DNA from 3 places in the Micromonospora rifamycinica genome. Region 3 is predicted to be linked to each of the others. Evidence: riboswitches for the same ligand, from Rfam matches in the RefSeq annotation. Region 3 holds a riboswitch; each other region holds the start of a gene.

Region 1 (4,898 bases), 970 kb from region 3:
ACGCCCGCGCGCCGATGACGGTGGCGGCGGCGGCGACGTGCACGTACGGGTGCAGGCCGCCCGGCAGCGCGAACAGCGGCCAGTGCAGCCGCCCGCCGACCTCCCGCCACAGTGGCCGGTAGTTGCGCCGGTCCACCGGGAACCGGTGACCGGTACGCCGGTACAGCTCCGCGGTCTGGGCCAGCAGGTCCGCGTGGGCCGCGGTGGCGAACTCACCGACGATCGTGGCCGCCACCGCCAGGCCGTCGCCGTCGTCGAGCAGGCCGACGATCGCCGCCACCTGGTCGGCGGGTCGGACGGCCAGGTGGGTGCCGAACCGCTGCCGCACCTCGGCCGACAGCGCCGCCTGCCGGACCGGATCCTCCTGGACCTGCCGGTTCCCGCCGCCCAGTACCCGCCCGAGCCATCTCATCTCGCCTCGTCTCCGCCGCCGTCACCGACCGCAGCCATGCTAGTGCGCCCCGGTGTCAGGGGTAGCGGACGCCGGTCAACTCCTCGACCACCGTCCAGAGCCGAGGGCCGACGGCGGGGTCGGCGGCCTCCCGGCTGCACCGGACCTCGGTGACCGGACCCCAGGTCTGGAAGAACCGGGCCGGGCCGAAGAACTGGCCACCCCGTACCGCCGGGTCGGTGGCGGCCCGCAGCTGGGGCAGCGCGCCCTGCTCGACGGGCTGGGTGGCCAGCAGGCTGAGCCGGGCCAGCACCCGGCCGCGCCGGCCCTGGTGGGACCAGGCCCGCGGGGTCAGGTTGGTGCGGGTGACACCGGGGTGGGCCAGCACGCTGAGCACCGGCGACCCGGTGGCCCGCAGCCGGCGGTCCAGCTCGACCCCGAAGACGGTGGTGGCGAGCTTGGACCGGCCGTACGCGGTGGAGCCCGAGTAGCCGCGCTCGATCATCAGGTCGGTGAAGTCCAGGTGTGCCCTGCGGTGGACGATCGAGCTGAGGCTGACCACCCGGGCCGCCCGCGCCGCGGCCAGGTTGCCCAGCAGCAGGCCGGTCAGCGCGAAGTGGCCCAGCAGGTTGGTGGCGAGGTGCAGCTCATGGCCGTCGGCGCTGGTGCGGCGCGGGCCGAGCAGTACCGCGCCGGCGTTGTTGACCAGCAGGTCGATCCTCGGGTGGTCGGCGGCCAGGGCCGCCGCGAACGCCCGCACCGAGGCCAGTGAGGCGAGGTCCAACTCGCGTACCTCGACGTCGCCGCCGATCTGCTGGGCGGCCCGCCGGCCGGCGGCGGTGTCACGGACGGCGAGCACCACCCGCGCGCCCCGGCGGGCCAGCGCGGTGGCGGTGACCAGGCCGAGGCCGGAGTTCGCGCCGGTCACGACGGCGGTGCGGCCGTGCTGGTCGGGGATGTGGTCGGCGGTCCAGGTCATCTGCTGCTCCCTGACGGTCGGATGGGGTCACCGACGCTACGGCCCGGCCGGGCGGGACCGGTCGTACCCGGTTGCCTAGGTCCCGCAGACCTACCCGCGCCGGTCCGGGCCGCGTCACACTGGCGACATGACCCATCCGTACGCCCGCGAGCTCGGTGACTTCCTGCGCGCCCGGCGCGGCCGGCTGCACCCCCGCGACGTCGGCCTGGAGCCGGGCGGACGACGCCGGGTCACCGGGCTGCGCCGCGAGGAGCTGGCGCTGCTGGCCGGGTTGAGCACCGACTACTACCAGCGGATGGAGCAGGGCCGCGAGGTTCGCCCCTCCGACGACGTGCTGGACGCGCTCGCCGCCGCGCTCGGCCTCGACGCCGGGGAACGCCGCCACCTGTTCACCCTGGCCCGGGCCGCCCGCCGGCCGGTGCCGGCCCGGGTGGACCACGGCCCGGAGCGGGTGCCGGAGAGTACCCGGCGGCTGCTGCGGGTGATGGACACCCCGGCGGTGGTGCTCGGCCGCCATCTGGACCTGCTCGCCTGGAACCCGTGGGCGGTGGCGCTGCTCGGCGACCCGGACGGCTACCCGCCGGACCGGCTCAACATGCTGCTGCTGATGTTCGACGAGGCGGCGACCCGGACGCGGCGGTGCGCGGCCTGGGAGCGGCAGGCGCTGGACTACATCGGCATGTTGCGGGCCGCGGTCGCCACCGACCCCACCCACCCCCGGGCCACCGCGATCGTCGGTGAGCTGAGCATCCGCAGCGCCGAGTTCCGCCGGCTGTGGTCCCGGCACGACGTCCGCGAGTCGGTCAGCGGCACCAAGACCTTCCAGGTCCCCGGGGTCGGCGACATACTCCTGGACTGGGACACCTATCCGCTGCCCGGCAGCCCCGGCCCGGTCATGCTGGTCTTCACCGCCGAGCCCGGCAGCGCCGACGCGGACGCGCTGCGGTTGCTGGCGTCACTGCGGGCCACCGCGCGGTCGGGTGAGAGTTATCCGACACGCCCCCGCGACATCTAGTGTTGCCTCTCCCCCAGCTACGCCATATATGGTGTGCCACGCAGCTGGTTCGGCCGGGCCCGGTGGTCCGGTCGAGGCAACAGGGAACCCGGTGTAAATCCGGGACTGCCCCGCAGCGGTGAGTGGGAACGACCGCCGTCATCGAGCACTGGACCGCGAGGTCTGGGAAGCGACGGCCAGTAGGCGACCGGTGGACCCCGGTCCGGCCCGCGAGTCCGAAGACCTGCCAGCGCGCCGTGCGCTGCCGCGCGCGGCGGCCTGAGGTCGCGCGGGACGACCGACGCCAGGTTCCGGGTCGGCCGTCGCGCCGCGCCCGTTGGCGTTCTCCCGCGTCCGATGGTCATCGGTGACGGCGAGGAGAGGTCATGACGGTCGTACAGGAGAGTCCCCCGCCCGGTGCCGGCGAGGTGGAGCCGCGCCGGCCGGTGATGCGGGTACGCCGGCCCGACGGCGGCACCGAGCCGGTGGACGTCGACCGGATCGTCACGGCCGTCGCCCGGTGGGCCGCCGACCTGGACGAGGTGGATCCGCTGCGGGTGGCCACCGCGACGGTCAACGGTCTCTACGACGGGGCGACCACGGCCGAGGTGGACAGGCTGTCGATCCAGACGGCGGCGGAGCTGATCGGCACGGAGCCGCAGTACTCCCGGCTCGCGGCGCGGCTGCTGGTCGGGTTCGTGGAGAAGGAGGTGCGCGGGCAGTCGGTGACGAGTTTCAGCGAGTCCGTCCGGTACGCCCACGGCCTCGGCCTGATCGCCGACGACACGGCCGCGTTCGTGGCCCGGCACGCACGGCAACTCGACGACGCCGTCGACCCGGACGGTGACCTGCGGTTCGAGTACTTCGGGCTGCGCACGGTGGCCGACCGGTACCTGCTGCGGCACCCCGAGTCGCGGCTGGTGGTGGAGACGCCGCAGCACTGGCTGCTGCGGGTGGCCTGCGGGCTGTCCGGGACGCCGGACGAGGCGGTCGGGTTCTACCGGCTGATGTCGTCGCTGGCCTACCTGCCGAGTTCCCCGACGTTGTTCAACTCGGGCACCCGGCACACCCAGATGTCGTCGTGTTTCCTGGTCGACTCGCCCCGCGACGAGCTGGACTCGATCTACGAGCGGTACCACCAGGTGGCGAAGCTGTCGAAGTTCTCCGGCGGCATCGGCATCTCCTTCACGCGGGTACGTGGCCGGGGCGCGTTGATCCGGGGCACCAACGGCCGGTCGAACGGGATCGTGCCGTTCCTGAAGACCCTCGACGCCGGGGTCGCGGCGGTCAACCAGGGCGGCCGGCGCAAGGGCGCCGCCTGCGTCTACCTGGAACCGTGGCACCCGGACGTCGAGGAGTTCCTGGAGCTGCGGGACAACACCGGCGAGGAGGCCCGGCGCACCCACAACCTCAACCTGGCCAACTGGATCCCCGACGAGTTCATGCGCCGGGTCGAGGCCGACGCCGAGTGGTCGCTGATCGACCCGTCGGACGCCCCGGAGCTGCCCGACCTGTACGGCGAGGCGTTCGACGCGGCGTACCGGGTCGCCGAGAAGAAGGCGGTCCGCACGGTGAAGGCCCGGGACCTGTACGGGCGGATGATGCGGACCCTGGCGCAGACCGGCAACGGGTGGATGACGTTCAAGGACCCGGCGAACCGGCTGTCCAACCAGACCGGCGTCCCGGGCAACACGATCCACCTGTCCAACCTGTGCACCGAGATCCTGGAGGTCAACAGCGACACCGAGACGGCGGTCTGCAACCTGGGCTCGGTCAACCTCGGCGCGCACCTGACCGGCGGCGGCGTCGACTGGGAGAAGCTACGCGCCACGGTGCGGACGGCGGTGGTGTTCCTGGACCGGGTGATCGACGTCAACTACTACCCGGCCGAGCAGGCGGCGGCGTCGAATCCGCGCTGGCGGCCGGTCGGGCTGGGGTTGATGGGCCTGCAGGACGCGTTGTTCGCGCTGCGGCTGCCGTTCGACTCGGCCGGGGCCCGGGAGCTGTCCACCCGGGTGCAGGAGGAGATCTTCCTGACCGCGCTGGAGACGTCGACCGACCTCGCCGAACGGTTCGGCGCGCACCCGGCGTACCCGCAGACCCGGGCGGCCCGGGGTGACCTGCACCCGGACCTGTGGGGTGTGGAGCCCGCCCAGGCCGGGCGGTGGGCCGCGCTGCGTACCCGGATCGCGGCGCACGGCCTGCGCAACTCGCTGCTGGTCGCGATCGCCCCGACCGCCACCATCGCGTCGATCGCCGGCTGCTACGAGTGCATCGAGCCGCAGGTGTCCAACCTGTTCAAGCGCGAGACGATGTCCGGGGAGTTCCTGCAGATCAACACGTACCTGGTCCGCGAGCTGAAGGCCCGCGGGCTGTGGACGCCGGAGATCCGCGACCGGATCAAGCGGGCCGACGGGTCGGTGCAGGGCATCGTCGAGCTGCCCGCCGAGGTGCGGGAGCTGTTCCGCACCGCGTGGGAGCTGCCGCAGCGGGCGCTGATCGACCTGGCCGCCGCGCGGGCGCCGTACATCGAC
Region 2 (4,898 bases), 200 kb from region 3:
CGCGACACCGGCCCGGGCGCACAACAGCCTCACCTCGGCCTCCCCGGCCCGGGAGGCGATGCTGCCCAGCGCGCCCACCGAGATCACGCTCGAGTTCCTGGCCCGGCTGGACCCGGCCTTCACCACCATCGTGCTCACCGACGGGACGAAACGGCGCGTCCCCACCGGCGATCCGGTGGTCACCGGGACGAAGAGCACCGTCCAGCTGACCGACACCCTGCCCAACGGGACGTACACCGTGGCGTACCGGGTGGTGTCCGCCGACGGGCACCCGGTGCAGGGGTCGTACCCGTTCACCGTGGCCGACCCGGCCGGCGCTGCTGCGCCGACCGCCGTGCCCACGACCGGGCCGGCCTCCCCGGCCGTCGCCGCCGTGACGGCCGGGGACGGGAGAGGCCGGGGCACCATCCTGGGCGTGGCCGGCGGCGCGGCGGTCGTCCTCATCCTGGCCGTCGGTGTGCTCCGCTGGCGACGCCGGTCACCGCGCCGCTGAGGGCCGACCCCGGGACGACGGGACCGGACCCTCCGGTGTCGGCCCCACGGTGAGCGCCGGCAGCCGCGACCACCGCCGGGCGGTGCCGACCCGGCCGGACCGGTGGGACCTGACCGGCGCGGCGAGGGTTCCGGCACCGGTGCCGGTCTGGCGTGGACACCCGCACCGACCGGCGTCGGTGCCGGTCGGGACATTCCCGGGAACCGTCGGGGCGGCCGCTCCGACTATCTCATCGGGCGACGCCGGCACCACGCACACCGACCCACCCCGCGGGCACGGGGCGACCAACGGCTTCATTTCGACTATTCCGATCGGATGAGTATGTCTGTCACCGAGTTGTCCGGCCCGCCGAGGCCGGAACCCGCGCCACCCGCCGACCCGCCCACCCGACCGACCCGTGGCGGTTCACCGTTGGGCGCACTGCTGCTGCGGCTGCACTTCTACGCGGGGGTGCTGGTCGCTCCCTTCCTGCTGATCGCCGCGTTGACCGGGTTGGCCTACACGGTGGCTCCGCAGGTGGACGGGGTGCTCTACGGCGACCGGTTGACGGTCACCGGGGTGGGTGAGCGGCCACTGCCGGTGGCCGACCAGGTCGGGGCGGCGCGCAACGCCCACCCCGAGGGCAGCGTCACGTCGGTGCAGCCCGGTACGGGCGACCGGACCACGCGGGTGGTGTTCTCGGCACCGGAGTACGGCGAGAAGCAGCACACCGTGTACGTCGACCCGTACACGGCCCGGGTGCAGGGCCAGTTGACCACCTGGTTCGGCTCCACGCCGGCCACCACCTGGCTGGACGACCTGCACCGCAACCTGCACCTGGGGGTGGCGGGCCGGCACTACTCGGAGTTGGCCGCGAGCTGGTTGTGGGTCATCGCGCTGGGCGGGGTCGTGCTGTGGTGGCGTCGCCGCCGCGCCTCCCGGGCCACCGTGCGGCATCTGCTCGTGCCGGACCTGTCCGCCGCCCGGGGCGTCCGCCGGACCCGGGGCTGGCACGCCACCCTCGGGGTGTGGCTCACCGTCGGCCTGCTGTTCCTCTCGGCGACCGGGTTGACCTGGTCCCGGTACGCGGGGGCGAACTTCGGTGCCGGCCTCGACTCGCTCGACGCCCGCGCCCCGCAGCTCTCCACCGCCCTCACCGCCACGCCGGGCAACCCGACCGACACCGGCGGCGGCCATCACGGCATGTCCACAGGGGGCGGAGTGGTCGAGTCGGCCGCCTTCGACCGGGTGCTGACCGCCGCCCGGACGGCCGGGCTGGCCGGTCCGGTCGAGATCGCCCCGGCCCCCGAGCCGGGCTCGGCCTGGACGGTCACCCAGGTCGACAACACCTGGCCCGTCGCGAAGGACCGGGTCGCCGTCGACCCCGCCACGGCCACGGTCACCGCCCGCAGCGACTTCGCCGACTGGCCGCTGCTGGCCCAGCTCAGCGGCCTCGGCATCCAGGCCCACATGGGCGTCCTCTTCGGCCCGGTCAACCAGATCCTGCTCGCAGCGCTGGCCCTCGGGCTGCTCTGCGTCATCGTCTGGGGCTACCGCATGTGGTGGCAACGTCGACCCACCCGCAGCGACCGGCGCGCTCGCGCCGGCACCCCACCGGCCCGGGGCGGCGTCCGTGGCCTACCGCGCTGGGTCCTGCTCGTCGGCGTGCCGGTGACCGCGGCGGTCGGCTGGGCGCTGCCCCTGTTCGGGCTCACCCTGCTCGCCTTCCTCGCCGTCGACACCGTCCTGGGTGCAGTCTCCCGACGACGCCGTCCCGCCACCGCACCGGCACCCGCCGGCCGATGACCCGCGTCCGGCCGCCCCGGGATGGGCCGCCGGACGCGGACGGTCGACCCGCCGCGTCGCCGGTTCCCGACCGGTCGGCTCACATTCCACGTGGTGACGATTGACCGGTCGGGGGTCGCGCCGTTACGGTCGATCCACTATCTGCGGCGTCGCGAGGTAAGCCGGTGAGAATCCGGCGCGGTCGCGCCACTGTGAGCGGTTCCGTCGTCGACGGATCCGCGAGCCAGGACGCTCGGTCGTCCGCAGCCTTGCGATGGGGACGCGTCATCCCCGGGAAGGTTCGTGTCCCATGTCGAGTCCCACTTCCGCCCAGCCGTTGGTCCACCCCGTCGGGTCGGCCCGCGTGTGGGGGGCGGCCCTGGCCGTCGTCGCCGTACTCCTGCTGCTCACCTACCTGGTCGCGTTCGACCAGGGCGCGGTCTCGCGCAGCGGCATGTACCTGCACGAGCTCATGCACGACGGCCGGCACCTGCTCGGTGTCCCGTGCCACTGACCCCTGTCCGTCATCCCCCCACGTTCACCAGCGTCCTGCTCCGCGGTCTGCTCGCCGGTCTCGTCGCCGGCCTGCTCGCGGGGGCCTTCGGCTACCTCGTCGGTGAGCCGCGCATCGAAGCGGCCATCGCCATCGAGGAGGCGGCGACCCATGCCGGTCCGGTGGCCGACGACCACCACGCCGACGAGCTGGTCGGCCGGGACGGCCAGCGCGCCGGCCTGTTCCTGGCCACCGGTCTCTTCGGGGCCGCGATGGGTGGCCTGTTGGCGACCGCGTACCTGCTCCTGCGCCGCCGTCGGCCCGGCACCGACGACGGCCGGTCGGCGCTGCTGCTCGCCGGTGGTGCCCTGCTCGGCGCGGTGGTCGTGCCGTTCCTGAAATACCCGGCCAATCCGCCGGCGGTCGGCAACCCCGACACCATCGACCAGCGCACCGCGGCCTACCTGGCCCTGGTGGTGCTCGGCCTGGTGGCGGTCTGGTCCGGGTCGCTCGGCTACCGGTCGATCCGCGCCGACGCGCCGCCGTGGCAGCGGTTCGGGGCGGCCACCGGGGGGTTCCTGCTGGTCACCGTCGTCGGCTACGTCGTGCTGCCTGCTTTCCAGGAGGTGCCGGACGACTTCCCGGCGACCCTGCTGTGGAACTTCCGGCTGGCCGCCCTCGGCACCCAGGTGGTGCTCTGGACGGCGCTCGGCCTGCTGTTCAGCGCACTGACGGCCGGCGGCGGGCGGTCCGCCGTCGGTCAGCCCGGTGAGCCGATGATCGGCACGGGAACACCGATCCACCCGTGACCCCGACGACCGGCCTGCGGCTGGTCGCCCACGCCCATACCGCCGCCCTGCGGCGGGCGGTGTTCGGCGCGGGTGACGATGACCTGGACGAGGGCGGCCGGCGGGCCGCCCTCGCTCTGGCCGGGCAGGGACGGGGCGGGCCGCTGGGCACCGGGGAACGCTGCCTGACCAGCCCGGCGCTGGCGGCGGTGCAGACCGCGTACGCTCTCGGTCTGCACCCCACCGTCGAGGCCGCGTTGGCCGACTGCGGGTACGGCGGCTGGTCGGGGCGGAGCCTGGCGGACGTGGGTGCCCGGGAGCCGGACGCGCTGCGGCGATGGTGGGAGACACCGGAGGCCGCACCGCACGGCGGGGAGTCCCTCGTCGCGCTGCGCGAGCGGGTCGGGGCCTGGCTCGACGGCGGGCTCGGCGGGGGCGGCCGGGTGGTGGCGGTGACCCATCCGATGGTGGTCCGGGTGGCGGTCGGGCACGTGTTGCAGCTCCCGACGGCCGCCCTGTTCCGGCTCGACGTCGCCCCGCTGGCGGTGGTGCGGCTCAGCCGCTACGGCTCCCGGTGGCAGCTCCAGTTCACCGCCCCGCCGGTCGGATCCGCAGCCGGCGCACCGGCCATCGGCTGACCGCCGGGCCGGTGCCTCCGGACGCCGCCGGGTAGGGTCGCCCGGGTGACGGGTGGATCCCTGCTGCTACCGGTCGACGACCCGCTGGCGGTCGCGGTGTCCGGGGCGATCCGCGGCGGTGACCTCACCACGCTGCGGCGGCTGCTCACCGCGCACCCGGGGCTGGCCACCGCGCGCCTCGTCGACCGGCCGGCCGGCCCGGACGTCCCCGGGGTCAGGTCCCGCACGCTGCTGCACGTGGTCACCGACTGGCCGGGCCGGTTTCCGCACGGCGCCGCCACCGTGGCCGTCCTGGTCGCCGCCGGTGCCGACGTCGACGCCCGGTTCGCCGGCCCGCACCGCGAAACCCCGCTGCACTGGGCGGCCAGCTGCGACGACGTGGACGTCATCGACGCGCTCCTGGATGCCGGTGCCGACATCGAGGCGCCCGGGGGCGTGATCGGCGGGGGCACGCCGCTCGCCGACGCGCGGGCCTTCGCCCAGTGGCGGGCCGGATACCGGCTCGTCGTCCGGGGTGCCCGCACCACCCTCACCGACGCGGCCACGCTCGGCCTGCTCGACCGGGTGGAGCAGGCGTTCACCGGTGTCACCCGGCCGTCGTCGGGCGAGGTCGACGCGGCGTTCTGGGGAGCGTGTCACGGCGGTCGGCAGTCCTGCGCCGCCCATCTGTGGGAGCGGGGCGCGCGGCTCGACTGGGTGCCACCGTGGGAGCACCGCACGGC
Region 3 (4,898 bases):
CGGTAGCCGATCGCGGCGAGGTCGTCGAGGATCTCCATCTTCGAGCGGGACGCCTCGATGCTCGTGACATCGGCGTCGAGAGCGTCGATCGCGGTGATCACCTCGCCGAACTCGCTGTAGCACAGGTGGGTGTGGATCTGGGTGTCGTCGGCGACGCCACTGGTGGCGAGACGGAACGCGTTCACCGCCCAGTCCAGGTACGCCGTCTGGTCGGCCCGGCGCAGCGGCAGGGTCTCCCGCAGGGCGGGTTCGTCGACCTGGATGATCCGGATCCCGGCGGCCTCCAGGTCGCGGCACTCGTCGCGCAGCGCGAGCGCGACCTGGTCGGCGGTGTCGGCCAGGGGCTGGTCGGTACGGACGAACGACCAGGCCAGGATGGTGACCGGGCCGGTGAGCATGCCCTTGACCGGGCGGTCGGTCAGCGACTGCGCGTAGGTGGACCACTCGACGGTCATCGGGGCACGGCGGGCCACGTCCCCGTGGATGATCGGCGGGCGGACGCACCGGGAGCCGTAGGACTGCACCCAGCCGTGCGTGGTGGCGGCGAAACCGTCGAGCTGCTCCCCGAAGTACTGGACCATGTCGTTGCGCTCCGGCTCACCGTGCACCAGCACGTCCAGGCCCAGCCGCTCCTGCAACCGGATGACCTGCTCCACCTCGGCGCGCATCCGCTGCGTGTAGCCGGCGTCGTCGAGAGTGCCGGCGCGGTGTGCGGCACGGGCCCGGCGCAGCTCGGTGGTCTGCGGGAACGAGCCGATCGTGGTGGTCGGCAGGTCCGGCAGCCCCAACCGTTCCTGTTGGCGGGCGGCCCGCTCGGCGTAGTCGCCGCGGTGCCGGTCGGTGGGGCGCAGCGCCGCCAACCGGCCGCGTACGTCATCGTGCCGCCACGCCGGCGGGACGGACGGCGGCGGGGCCGGCAGGCTGGTGGTGCCGTCGCGCAGCGCCCGGCCGAGCAGGACCACCTCGTCGACCTTCTGCCGGGCGAACGCGAGTCGAGCGGACAGTTCCGGGTCGAGGGAGGTCTCGGCGGACAGGTCGACCGGGACGTGCAGCAGCGAACAGGACGTGGACACCGCCACGTGGTCGGCCAGTCCGCCGACCGTGGCACCGGCGGCGACAGCGGCGCGTAGATCCGTGCGCCAGATGTTGCGCCCGTCGACCAGACCGGCGACGACGGTCCTGCCGCGCAGGGGACCGGCTGCGGCGAGCCGGTGCAGGTTGCCCGGGCCGGCGACCAGGTCCAGGCCGACCGCCTCGACCGGGGTGTCCAGCAGCGCCGGCAGCGCGTCGCCGAGGTCACCGAAGTAGGTGGCGACGAAGATCCGGGGGCGGTGGGGCAGCTCACCGAGGCGTCGGTAGGCGTGCCGCAGACCGTCGATCTCGGCCGGGGTGCGGTCGGCGACGTAGGCGGGTTCGTCCAGTTGGATCCAGGCCACGCCCGCGTCGGCCAGGGCGGTGAGGATCCGGGCGTACGTGTCGACCAGGTCGTCGAGCCGGGCGAACGGGTCGTCGCCCTTGGCCAGCAGCAGGAAGGTGGCTGGCCCGACCAGCACCGGACGGGTGGTGATGCCGAGGTCACGTGCCTGCGCATACTCGCCCAGCGCCTTTGCCGGATTCGCCGCGAACACGGTGTCGGGGTCGATCTCCGGCACCAGGTAGTGGTAGTTGGTGTCGAACCACTTGGTGAGTTCCAACGCGGGCGCGGCATCGACACCACGGGCCATGGCGAAGTAGGTGTCGAGGTGACCGAGGCCGAGCCGGGCGAACCGGCGGGGGACCGCACCGACCGCGACGGCGGTGTCGAGCATGTGGTCGTAGTAGGAGAACGTGTTGGACGGGATCGCGTCGAGCCGGGCGTCACGCAGCGTCCGCCACACCTCGGCCCGCAGCCCGGCCGCGACGTCCTCCAGGCCCGCGGCGTCCAGCGTGCCGGCCCAGTACGCCTCGACGGCCTTTTTCCACTCGCGGTGGGAACCGATACGGGGATAGCCGAGCACGGTGCTCTGCCCGAATGAGGTGGTCACAGGTGGTCCTTCCCTCGCGGTGTCCGACGACCACCCGAGAGGAAGACGGATACGCCACGGCGTAACCGGCATTCCGCCCTGGCCCTCCCGAGAGGCCGCCGACGGCGCGTACCGGCGGTACGCGCAGCGCTGGCAGGTCTTCGGACTCGTGGGCGTGACACGGGGTCGCCTACTGGCCGTCGCTTCCCAGACCGTGCGGTCCAGTGCTTCGTTGACGGCGGTCGTTCCCACTCACCGCTGCGGGGCAGTCCCGGTCTCGCACCGGGTTCCCTCTTACGACGCCCCACCCGCGCACGGGAGGGGCGAACCAGCACCGCCCGCGATCCTACCGCCCCACCGCCGCCCGCCGCGGCCGGCGTCCGGGGCGCGTGCCAGACGTGTTCGTCTCCGGGCCGGATCCTGTTGTGCGGGTGCCGGACGGTGGCGGCGGGACCTGGGGTGGTGGGGTCAGTCGGCGGCGGCGAGGGCGGCGATGCGCAGGGAGATCTCCCGGACGATGACGGGTAACTCCCTACCGGTGTGGTCGCTGGTGATCGCGAGGGCGAGTTCGGTGAGCAGGAGGAAGGCGTGGGCGCGTTCGGCGTCGTCGGTGAACGCGTCGGTGAGCGCCTGCTCGCGGGACCACTCGGCACCGATCTCGACGACCCGGACGGTGTCGTCGTAGGTCTCGCCGAACAGGGCCAGGGCGCCCTCGGCGCGGGCCTGTGCCAGCGGCAGGTGGCCCTTGACCGGTCGCTGCACGTCGATGATCTCGGCGCGCAGGTTCGGGCCGGTGAGCAGGCCGGCGTCGGAGTCCTGTCCGCCGCTCTCGGCGTAGAACGGGGTGCGGTCCAGTGCGACGGTGACCATGTCGCCGGCCCCGGCGGTGTCCACCGTCGCGCCGCCGGACCAGATCGCGACGACCCGGGATTCGGTGTCGAGCGTCTCGTAGGCCAACCAGTCGGTGGGTCCGTGCGCGTCCAGCACCGTCCGGTAGGCCGACAGGTCGGTGTGGCCGGTCTTGCGGGCCTTCGCGTCGGCCTTCGCGCGGGTGCGCTGCTCGGTCGTCAGGGCCCGGAACCCGTCGGCGTCCACGGTCAGGCCCTGCTCGTTGGCGATCTCCAGGGTGAGGTCGATCGGGAAGCCGTACGTGTCGTGCAGTTGGAACGCCTTGTCGCCGGGCAGTGACGAGCGTCCGGTTTTCTGACCGCCGCCCGGCCCGACCCCGTGCCTGGCCAGCTGCATCACGCAGCAGGAGAACCCTTACTGCCCATGCTTGGCAGTTGCCTATGATGGGCAACTGTGCAGACCTCGACCGGCATTCCGCGCCCGATCACCCGTTACGGCACCCCCGTGCTGCATCGCCGCTGTGCCGAGGTGACCGACTTCGACGACGCCCTCGCCCAGCTCGTCGCCGACATGTTCGCCAGCATGTACGCCGCCCACGGTGTCGGTCTGGCCGCCAACCAGATCGGCGTCGACGCGCGGATCTTCGTCGTCGACTGCCCCGACGCCACCGGCGCCCACACCGTCGCCACCGTCGTCAACCCGGTGCTGCACCTACCCGAGCACCGCGAGCTGGTGACCGACTCCGAGGGCTGCCTGTCCGTGCCCGGCCAGCACGCCGACCTGGCCCGCTGCGCCACCGCCACCGTGACCGGGTTCGACCTCCACGGCCGGGAGATCCGGCTGGACGGCACCGGCACCCTCGCCCGCTGCTTCCAACACGAGGTCGACCACCTCGACGGCCTCGCCTACGTCGACCGGCTCCCGACCAGGCTCCGCAAACAGATCCTCGCCGCCAACGCCGAACACCCCGGCGTCGGCGCAGGCACGGCGCAGGACGCCTGACCGGTGCCGATCGTCCTCGGCATCGAAACCTCCTGCGACGAGACCGGTGTCGGCATCGTCGCCGACGGCGTGTGCTGAGTGTTGCGCCGGCGGTAGTCTATCGAAGACGGTGAGTGACAGTGGGGAGATGAGATGCGCCTCGACATGGTGACGGTCGTCGTTTCGCTGCGAGAGCAGACCGCCCGCTCATCGCTCATCCCCGTCGGGTAGCCCGGCGGCGCGGTGCTCCTCGCCGCGAGACGGTCCCTGGATCCGACCGTTTCCGATCTGGCTCGAGGAGTTCTTTTGCGTTCCCTTGTATCCGCGCGTTTCGGCGCGGACTTCATCCGTCTGTGGACCGCTTCGGCAGTGTCGAACATCGGTGACGGTGTCACCATGGCCGCCGGACCGCTGCTGGTCGTGTCAGTCAGCAACGATGCCCGGCTGGTCGCCGGTGCCGCCTTTGCCCAGCAACTGCCCTGGCTGCTGTTCGCTCTGGTGAGCGGGGCCTATGTCGACCGGCTCGACCGGCGGCTGCTCATCGTGGTGGTGAACCTGGCCCGCGGCGTGGCCCTGGCCGCCCTGGCAGCGACCGTCGCGACCCATACGGTCACGGTGCCGATCATTTACGCGGTGGTGTTTCTGCTCGGGACCGGCGAGACTCTCGCGGACACCGCCATGAGGGCGCTGCTGCCGGCCGTGGTCGTGCCTGAGAGGCTGCCCAGTGCCAACGCCCGGCTCGCGGCCACCTTCACCATCGGTCAGCAGTTCGTCGCCAAGCCGCTCGGCGCGTGGTTGTTCGTCGTCGCAGCCGCCGCACCATTCGGCTTCGACGCCCTGACGTTCGTGGTCGCCGCCGTGTTGATTGCGGGCATTCGCCCGGTGCCGCCGGTGCAGCAGCCTGGGCCGCGGACCACGCTGCGCGGCGAGATCGTCGATGGGGTGCGGTGGTTGTGGCGGCAGCGTCTGGTGCGGACCTTGGCGATCAGCATGGGCATCGGCAACCTGGCGTTCTGCGCGGCGTTCGCGGTGTTCGTCATCTACTGCCGGCAGCGGCTCGGCCTG

Evidence for each region. Region 3 has a riboswitch for cobalamin ahead of metE (5-methyltetrahydropteroyltriglutamate--homocysteine S-methyltransferase). Riboswitches for the same ligand answer to the same signal wherever they lie in the genome.
Region 1: another riboswitch for cobalamin. It lies ahead of GA0070623_RS06845 (ribonucleoside-diphosphate reductase subunit alpha); the one in region 3 lies ahead of metE (5-methyltetrahydropteroyltriglutamate--homocysteine S-methyltransferase).
Region 2: another riboswitch for cobalamin. It lies ahead of GA0070623_RS02000 (CbtB domain-containing protein); the one in region 3 lies ahead of metE (5-methyltetrahydropteroyltriglutamate--homocysteine S-methyltransferase).

What each region holds. Positions count from the first base shown of each region.
Region 1 is NZ_LT607752.1:1,654,621-1,659,518, forward strand. Features, by position in the region: gene GA0070623_RS06830 (hypothetical protein) at 1-412, opposite strand, end outside; gene GA0070623_RS06835 (oxidoreductase) at 468-1,370, opposite strand; gene GA0070623_RS31355 (helix-turn-helix transcriptional regulator) at 1,498-2,385, shown strand; cobalamin riboswitch at 2,414-2,630, shown strand; gene GA0070623_RS06845 (ribonucleoside-diphosphate reductase subunit alpha) at 2,751-4,898, shown strand, end outside.
Region 2 is NZ_LT607752.1:477,537-482,434, reverse strand. Features, by position in the region: gene GA0070623_RS02010 (copper resistance CopC family protein) at 1-493, shown strand, start outside; gene GA0070623_RS02005 (PepSY-associated TM helix domain-containing protein) at 815-2,278, shown strand; cobalamin riboswitch at 2,392-2,533, shown strand; gene GA0070623_RS02000 (CbtB domain-containing protein) at 2,568-2,771, shown strand; gene GA0070623_RS01995 (CbtA family protein) at 2,762-3,559, shown strand; gene GA0070623_RS01990 (histidine phosphatase family protein) at 3,556-4,176, shown strand; gene GA0070623_RS01985 (ankyrin repeat domain-containing protein) at 4,222-4,898, shown strand, end outside.
Region 3 is NZ_LT607752.1:681,548-686,445, forward strand. Features, by position in the region: gene metE (5-methyltetrahydropteroyltriglutamate--homocysteine S-methyltransferase) at 1-2,024, opposite strand, end outside; cobalamin riboswitch at 2,139-2,351, opposite strand; gene GA0070623_RS02870 (alanine--tRNA ligase-related protein) at 2,472-3,248, opposite strand; gene def (peptide deformylase) at 3,306-3,854, shown strand; partial or broken gene GA0070623_RS02880 (MFS transporter) at 4,140-4,898, shown strand, end outside.